Linked DNA regions of Streptomyces venezuelae. The protein of the gene in region 1 interacts with the protein of each later gene in a pairwise test. Links are inferred from orthologs where the notes say so. Each region holds a gene or a part of one and is shown on either strand. Other genes may lie near its edges.

Region 1 (4,378 bases):
GAGTGTGAAGGCGGTCCTGGCCCCCAGACCCTCACGGAGGTTCCACCATGGCCAAGAACAAGAACCAGAAGCAGCCCGCCAAGCAGCAGCCCCGGTCGGGGCAGGATACGAGCAAGGGCTCGGCGGAGACCGAGTCGATGCCCTCGTCGGCACCGAGCCCGATGGACATGGCGCACAAGCGCAAGGAGAAGAAGTTCGGCCACAACTGACGGCCGTGACCGCATGCGGAAGGGCCCGCCCGGTGACACCCGGCGGGCCCTTCCGCACGTTCCGGCGGGGTCGCTATCCGGCCAGGCAGGACGGTCCGAGCAGCACCTTGAGGTCGCCGAAGAGCGCCGGGTCGGGCTGGACGCGGTGCCGGTCGAGGCGGAGCACGGTGGTGGTGCGCGGCCCCTGGAGCTTGATCCGCACCTCGGTGTTGCCCTTGTGGTGGCGCAGGATCTCGCCCAGACGGGTCACCATCGGCGGGGTGACCTTGACGGTGGGGATGGTGAGGACCACCGGGGCGTTGGTGCCGGCCGAGGAGAGGTCGGGGACCATCATCTCCATGGCGACCAGGCGGGGGACGTCCTCGCGCTTGTCGAGGCGGCCCTTGACGAAGACGACGGTGTCCTCGACCAGCTGGGTGGAGACGAGCTGGTAGGTCGCCGGGAAGAACATGCATTCGATGGAGCCGGCCAGGTCCTCGACGGTGGCGATGGCCCAGGCGTTGCCCTGCTTGGTCATCTTGCGCTGGAGGCCCGAGATGATGCCGCCGATGGTGACGACGGCGCCGTCGGAGTGCTCGCCGCCGGTCAGCTGGGAGATACCGGCGTCCGTCTTGTCGGAGAGGACGTGCTCCAGGCCGAACAGCGGGTGGTCGGAGACGTACAGGCCGAGCATCTCGCGCTCCTGGGCGAGCAGGTAGGACTTCTCCCACTCGACGTCGGAGAACTCCACGTCGAGCCCGAAGCCGGGCTCGTCGCTCGCGTTCTCGTCACCCATCCCGCCGAACAGGTCGAACTGTCCCTCGGCCTCCTTGCGCTTGACCGCGACCACGTTGTCGATCATCGACTCGTGGTGCGCGACCAGGCCCTTGCGGGTGTGGCCCATCTCGTCGTAGGCGCCGGCCTTGATCAGCGACTCGACGGTGCGCTTGTTGCAGACGACGGCCTCGACCTTGTCCAGGAAGTCGGGGAAGGAGGAGAACTTCCCCTTGGCCTTCCTGGTCCTGATGATCGACTCGACGACGTTGGTGCCGACGTTGCGCACCGCGGTGAGGCCGAAGAGGATCACGTCGTCGCCCTGGGCGGCGAAGTTCGGCTCGGACTCGTTCACGTTCGGCGGCAGGACCTTGATGCCCATCCGGCGGCACTCGTTCAGGTAGATCGCGGACTTGTCCTTGTCGTCCTTGACCGAGGTGAGCAGGCCGGCCATGTACTCGGCCGGGAAGTTCGCCTTCAGGTAGGCGGTCCAGTAGGAGACCAGGCCGTACGCGGCCGAGTGGGCCTTGTTGAAGGCGTATCCGGCGAAGGGGACCAGGACGTCCCAGAGGGCCTTGATCGCCGCGTCGCTGAAGCCCTTGCCCCGGGCACCCTCCTCGAAGATGACGAAGTTCTTCGCCAGCTCCTCGGGCTTCTTCTTGCCCATCACGCGGCGCAGGATGTCGGCCTCGCCGAGCGAGTACCCGGCGATGATCTGGGCGGCCTTCTGCACCTGCTCCTGGTAGACGATCAGTCCGTAGGTGACCGCGAGGACCTCTTCGAGCGGCCCCTCCAGCTCCGGGTGGATCGGGGTGATCTCCTGCTGCTTGTTCTTGCGCAGGGCGTAGTTCGTGTGCGAGTTCATGCCCATCGGGCCCGGCCGGTAGAGGGCCGAGACGGCGGAGATGTCCTCGAAGTTGTCGGGCTTCATCAGGCGCAGCAGGGAGCGCATGGGCCCGCCGTCGAACTGGAAGACGCCGAGGGTGTCGCCGCGGCCGAGCAGTTCGAAGGTCTTGGCGTCGTCGAGCGGGAGGCCCAGGAGATCGATGTCGATCCCCTTGTTGGCCTTCACCATCTTGACGGCGTCGTCCATGATCGTGAGGTTGCGCAGGCCGAGGAAGTCCATCTTCAGCAGGCCGAGCGACTCGCAGCTCGGGTAGTCCCACTGGGTGATGGTGACGCCGTCGGTGTGCCGCACCCAGACGGGCACGTGGTCGGTGATGGTCTCGCTGGACATGATCACGCCGGCGGCGTGCACGCCCATCTGGCGGACCAGGCCCTCCACACCGCGTGCGGTGTCGATGACCTTCTTGACGTCCGGCTCGTTCTCGTACATCCCGCGGATCTCGCCGGCCTCGCCGTAGCGGGGGTGCTGCGGGTCGAGGATGCCGGACAGCGGGATGCCCTTGCCGAGGACGTCGGCGGGCATGGCCTTGGTGAGCCGGTCGCCCATGGCGTACGGGTAGCCCAGGACGCGGGCCGAGTCCTTGATCGCGTTCTTGGCCTTGATGGTGCCGTAGGTGCCGATCATGGCGACCTTGTCGGCGCCGTACTTCTCGGTCACGTACCGGATCACCTCCACGCGCCGGCGCTCGTCGAAGTCGATGTCGACGTCGGGCATGGAGACGCGCTCGGGGTTCAGGAAGCGCTCGAAGATCAGGCCGTGCGTGAGCGGGTCGAGGTCGGTGATGCCCATGGCGTACGCGACGATCGAGCCGGCCGCGGAGCCTCGGCCCGGGCCCACCGCGATGCCCTGGTTCTTGGCCCACATGATGAAGTCGGCGACCACGAGGAAGTAGCCGGGGAAGCCCATCGAGATGATCGTGTCCATCTCGTACTCGGCCTGCTGCATCCGGTCGTCCGGGATGCCTCCGGGGTAGCGGCGGTGCATGCCGCGCATGGTCTCCTCGCGGAACCAGCTGACCTCGGTGTGGCCCTCCGGGATGTCGAACTTCGGCATCAGGTTCCGGAACTTGAACATGCCCTCGGTGTCGATCTGGTCGGCGACCAGCCGCGTGTTGGCGCAGCCCTCCTGCCAGGCGTCCGAGGAGTCGATCGCGTACATCTCGTCGGTCGACTTCAGGTAGTAGCCGGTGCCGTCGAAGCGGAAGCGGTCCGGGTCCGAGAGGTTCTTGCCGGTCTGGATGCAGAGCAGGGCGTCGTGGGCGGTCGCCTCGCTGGCATAGGTGTAGTGGGAGTCGTTCGTCACCAGCGGCGGGATGCCGAGCTTCTTGCCGATCTCCAGCAGCCCGTCGCGGACCCGGCGCTCGATCTCGATGCCGTGGTCCATCAGCTCCAGGAAGTAGCGCCCCTCGCCGAAGATGTCCTTGTAGTCGGAGGCGGCCTGCACGGCCTCGTCGAACTGGCCGAGGCGCAGCCTGGTCTGCACCTCGCCGGACGGGCAGCCGGTGGAGGCGATCAGGCCCTCGGACCACTTGGAGATGGTCTCCTTGTCCATCCGCGGCCACTTCGTGAGCCATCCCTCGGCGTACGCGTCGGAGGACAGCCGGAAGATGTTGTGCAGGCCGGTGGCGTTGGACGCCCAGATCGTCTTGTGGGTGTAACCGCCGGAACCGGAGACGTCGTCGCGCTTCTGGTGCGGCTGGCCCCACTGGATGCGCCGCTTGTTGCGCCGGGACTCGGGGGCGACGTAGGCCTCGATGCCGATGATCGGCGTGATGCCGGCCTTCTGCGCGGTGTGGAAGAAGTCGTAGGCGCCGTGCAGGTTGCCGTGGTCGGACATGGCGATGTGCGTCATGCCCATCTCGTTGCACGCGTTGAACATGTCCTTCAGCCGCGCGGCACCGTCCAGCAGTGAGTACTGGGTGTGGACGTGCAGGTGCGTGAACGGCGGCTTGGTCACGGCGCGGGTCCTCCGGCGGCGGGGGGTGAGGGGGCAGCTTCGAATCCTACGTCGGCCGGGTGACAGATCGCGGGCACTGACCGGTACGGTCGGGCGTTGCAGAACCAGGAGGGCCGATCCGGCGTCCAGTCGGTCGGAACCCGAAACAGCCCGTGCACCAGGAGGAACCCGCCATGGCGGTCCCCGAGACGACCGACGAGCAGCGCGCCGAGCAGATCCTCGACGTCTTCGACACCGCGTTCGGTGAGCTGCTCGCCGCCGACCCCGCTGCCTTCCAGGTCAAATTCCGCAAGATGGCGGCTTCGGCCTTCGCCTTCTACCGGGGTACCGCCTGCCTCTTCTACTCCGACCTGGAGCGGGACCGGCACGGCGGCCCGTACCTGGACGAGCGGACGGGCCGGGTGTGGATCCACGGCGATCTGCACGCCGAGAACTTCGGCACGTACATGGACTCCAACGGCCGGCTGATCTTCAACGTCAACGACTTCGACGAGGCCTACGTCGGCCCCTTCACCTGGGACCTGAAGCGCTTCGCCGCCTCCGTCGCCCTGAT
Region 2 (3,289 bases), 1.6 Mb from region 1 along the record:
ATCCACCGGGTCGGTCTCTCGGAGGCGGCCGTCTCCGAGCTGGCCAAGGAGGATGCCGTGGCCCGTCTTCAGCGGTACTGGACGGACGGCACGTGATGCGGCGGGCGGAGCCCACACCTGCCCCCCACGGACCGCCGCGTCGTCTGTGGGGTCGCGGGGCTTCGGGAGCGGGTCGGCCCCCTGTGGCTCCCGCACCAGGAACGCAGAAGGCCCCGGCCGGTTTCCCGGTCGGGGCCTTCAAGTGCCCGGTGAGGCACTGGCGGAGGATACGAGATTCGAACTCGTGAGGGGTTGCCCCCAACACGCTTTCCAAGCGTGCGCCCTAGGCCACTAGGCGAATCCTCCGCCGCAAACAATACAAGACGTTGAGGGGTGCTCGCGAACGTGATCGTCGGGCGGAGCGCGGGTCGGGGTCCGGCTCGATTCCGGGGCCTTCCATCCGCTAGGGTGGGGCCAGCCCCTCACGTGGCGCTATCTCACCCAACTCCCCCAGGGCCGGAAGGCAGCAAGGGTAAGTGGGCTCTGGCGGGTGCGTGGGGGGCGCTTTGCGTTCCGGGCGCCGCCCGGGACGCCCTCCAGGGGCTCCGGCGGACCGCTGATGTCGGTGGGCCCGGATAACCTCGTATACGTGTCGTCCCTTGCGCTGTACCGCCGCTACCGCCCCGAGTCGTTCGCCGAGGTCATCGGGCAGGAGCATGTCACTGCCCCGCTGATGCAGGCCCTGCGGAACAACCGGGTCAATCACGCGTACCTGTTCAGCGGGCCGCGCGGCTGCGGCAAGACCACCAGCGCGCGCATCCTCGCCCGGTGCCTGAACTGTGAGCAGGGTCCCACCCCCACCCCCTGCGGGGAGTGCCAGTCCTGCCGGGACCTGGCCAGGAACGGGCCGGGCTCCATCGACGTCATCGAGATCGACGCCGCCTCGCACGGTGGTGTGGACGACGCCCGTGACCTGCGCGAGAAGGCCTTCTTCGGGCCGGCGTCCAGCCGCTACAAGATCTACATCATCGACGAGGCCCACATGGTCACCCCGCAGGGCTTCAACGCCCTGCTGAAGGTGGTCGAGGAGCCGCCGGAGCACCTCAAGTTCATCTTCGCCACCACCGAGCCGGAGAAGGTGATCGGGACCATCCGGTCCAGGACGCACCACTATCCCTTCCGGCTGGTGCCGCCCGGCACCCTGCGGGACTACCTGGGCGAGGTCTGCGGGCGCGAGGGATCCCAGGTCGAGGACGGGGTGCTGCCGCTGGTCGTGCGCGCCGGCGCCGGGTCCGTGCGTGACTCGATGTCCGTCATGGACCAGCTGCTCGCCGGTGCGGGCGACGACGGTGTGACATACGCCATGGCGGCCTCGCTGCTCGGCTACACCGAGGGCTCCCTGATCGACTCCGTCATCGACGCCTTCGCCGCCGGGGACGGGGCCGCCGCCTTCGAGGTCGTCGGCCGGGTGGTCGAGGGCGGGAACGACCCGCGCCGGTTCGTCGCCGACCTGCTGGAGCGGCTGCGCGACCTGGTGATCCTGGCCGCCGTACCGGACGCCGGGGAGAAGGGGCTGATCGACGCCCCCGCCGATGTCGTGGAGCGGATGCAGGCCCAGGCGTCCGTGTTCGGGGCCGCCGAGCTGTCGCGCGCCGCCGACCTGGTCAACGCCGGACTCACCGAGATGCGGGGTGCGACCGCACCCCGGCTGCAGCTGGAGCTGATCTGCGCCCGGGTGCTGCTGCCCGCCGCCTTCGACGACGAGCGGTCCTTCCAGGCCCGGCTCGACCGGCTGGAGCGCAGCGGCCCGCCCGCCGCCGCGGCCTTCGCCGCGCCGCCCGCCGCCGCGCCCGCCCTGGGGTACGTGCCCGGGCCCGAGGCGCACGCCATGGCCCCCGCCGGTCCCGGCGGGGGTGCGGCCGCCGCGCGCGCCGCCGCGCCCGCGCCCGCCCCGGTGCAGGCTCCCGAGCCGGTCCGGGCCGCCCCTCCTGCCACACCGGCCCCGGCCCCCGCCGCGCCCGCCCCCGCTCCCGGCGCCTGGCCGGGCGCCGCGCAGCCCGGGAGCGGTGCTCCCGGTGCCTGGCCCGGTGCCGCGGCACCGGCCGCCGCAGCGGCTCCCGCCGCGGGTGCCTGGCCCGGGGCGTCCGCCCCGGCCGCCCCCGCCCCCACTCCCGCGCCGGCTCCGGCCGCCGCACCCGCCCCGGCCGCCGCGCCCTCCCCCGGGATGGCCGCCGGAGCCGGGCAGGTCCAGGCGATGTGGCCCGGTGTGCTGGAGGCCGTCAAGAACCGCCGTCGCTTCACCTGGATCCTGCTCAGCCAGAACGCCCAGGTCACCGGCTTCGACGGGACCACCCTGCAGCTGGGCTTCCCCAACGTCGGAGCCCGGGACAACTTCGCCAGCAGCGGCAGCGAGGACGTCCTCAAGGCGGTCCTGGCCGAGCAGTTCCAGGTCAACTGGAAGATCGAGGCCGTCGTCGGCGGCGGCTCCCCGGCGCCGGTCCCGACCTCCTCGTACGGCTCGTCGTACGGCGCCCCGGCCGCGCCCGCCCCCGCCCACACCCCGCCGCCGGCTCCGGCCCAGCAGCAGTCCCCCGCCCCGCAGGCCCCGGCCGCCCCGCCGTACACGCCGCAGCAGCAGCCGTCCCAGCAGTCGGCTCCCGCCCCGCAGCCCCCCGTGCAGCAGGCGCCCCCGCCGGTCGCCCCCGAGGACGACTTCGCCGAGGAGGACGATCCCGACCTCGTCGAGAGCGCGCTGACCGGACACGACCTGATCGTGCGCGAGCTCGGAGCCACCGTTGTGGAGGAATACACAAACGAGTAGCCGGTGCCGATTGGGTGGCCGCACGAAGGTGCCCGCGCCGTCCGGGCTAGTCTGAGCAGCGTGAAGGTCCTCGTCATCGGCGGCGGCGCCCGCGAACACGCCCTGTGCCGCTCTCTGTCCCTCGACCCCGACGTCTCCGCGCTGTACTGCGCTCCCGGCAACGCCGGCATCGCCGAGGTGGCCGAGCTCCGCCCGGTCGACGCCCTCGACGGCGGTGCCGTCGCCGCTCTCGCCACCGAACTCGGAGCCGCGCTGGTCGTCGTCGGCCCGGAGGCCCCGCTGGTCGCCGGCGTGGCCGACGCCGTGCGCGCCGCCGGGATCCCCGTCTTCGGCCCGTCCGCCGAGGCGGCGCAGCTCGAAGGCTCCAAGGCCTTCGCCAAGGACGTGATGGCCGCGGCCGGGGTCCCGACCGCGCGCAGCTACGTCTGCACCACCCCCGAAGAGGTGGACGAGGCCCTCGACGCCTTCGGCGCCCCGTACGTCGTCAAG

What was found.
Region 2: the proteins of dnaE (region 1) and DEJ51_RS15660 interact in binary tests that used the Escherichia coli proteins (3 or more experiments, as listed by UniProt). The link is inferred for Streptomyces venezuelae from one-to-one orthologs.

Annotation. Positions count from the first base shown.
Region 1 is NZ_CP029189.1:2,018,497-2,022,874, forward strand. The notes cover bases 83-4,153. They hold dnaE (DNA polymerase III subunit alpha), read right to left. Parts: upstream 3,826-4,153; coding sequence 283-3,825; downstream 83-282. Other genes in these bases: DEJ51_RS34450 (hypothetical protein), read left to right, coding at 83-209; DEJ51_RS08540 (DUF2252 domain-containing protein), read left to right, coding at 3,999-4,153. Also shown: more of DEJ51_RS34450, read left to right, coding at 48-82; more of DEJ51_RS08540, read left to right, coding at 4,154-4,378. UniProt on the Escherichia coli protein: DNA polymerase III is a complex, multichain enzyme responsible for most of the replicative synthesis in bacteria. This DNA polymerase also exhibits 3' to 5' exonuclease activity. The alpha chain is the DNA polymerase catalytic subunit.
Region 2 is NZ_CP029189.1:3,577,542-3,580,830, reverse strand. What follows is about bases 233-3,214. They hold DEJ51_RS15660 (DNA polymerase III subunit gamma and tau), read left to right. Parts: upstream 233-628; coding sequence 629-2,800; downstream 2,801-3,214. Other genes in these bases: purD (phosphoribosylamine--glycine ligase), read left to right, coding at 2,861-3,214. In the rest of the region: DEJ51_RS15675 (hypothetical protein), read left to right, coding at 1-96; more of purD, read left to right, coding at 3,215-3,289. UniProt on the Escherichia coli protein: Part of the beta sliding clamp loading complex, which hydrolyzes ATP to load the beta clamp onto primed DNA to form the DNA replication pre-initiation complex.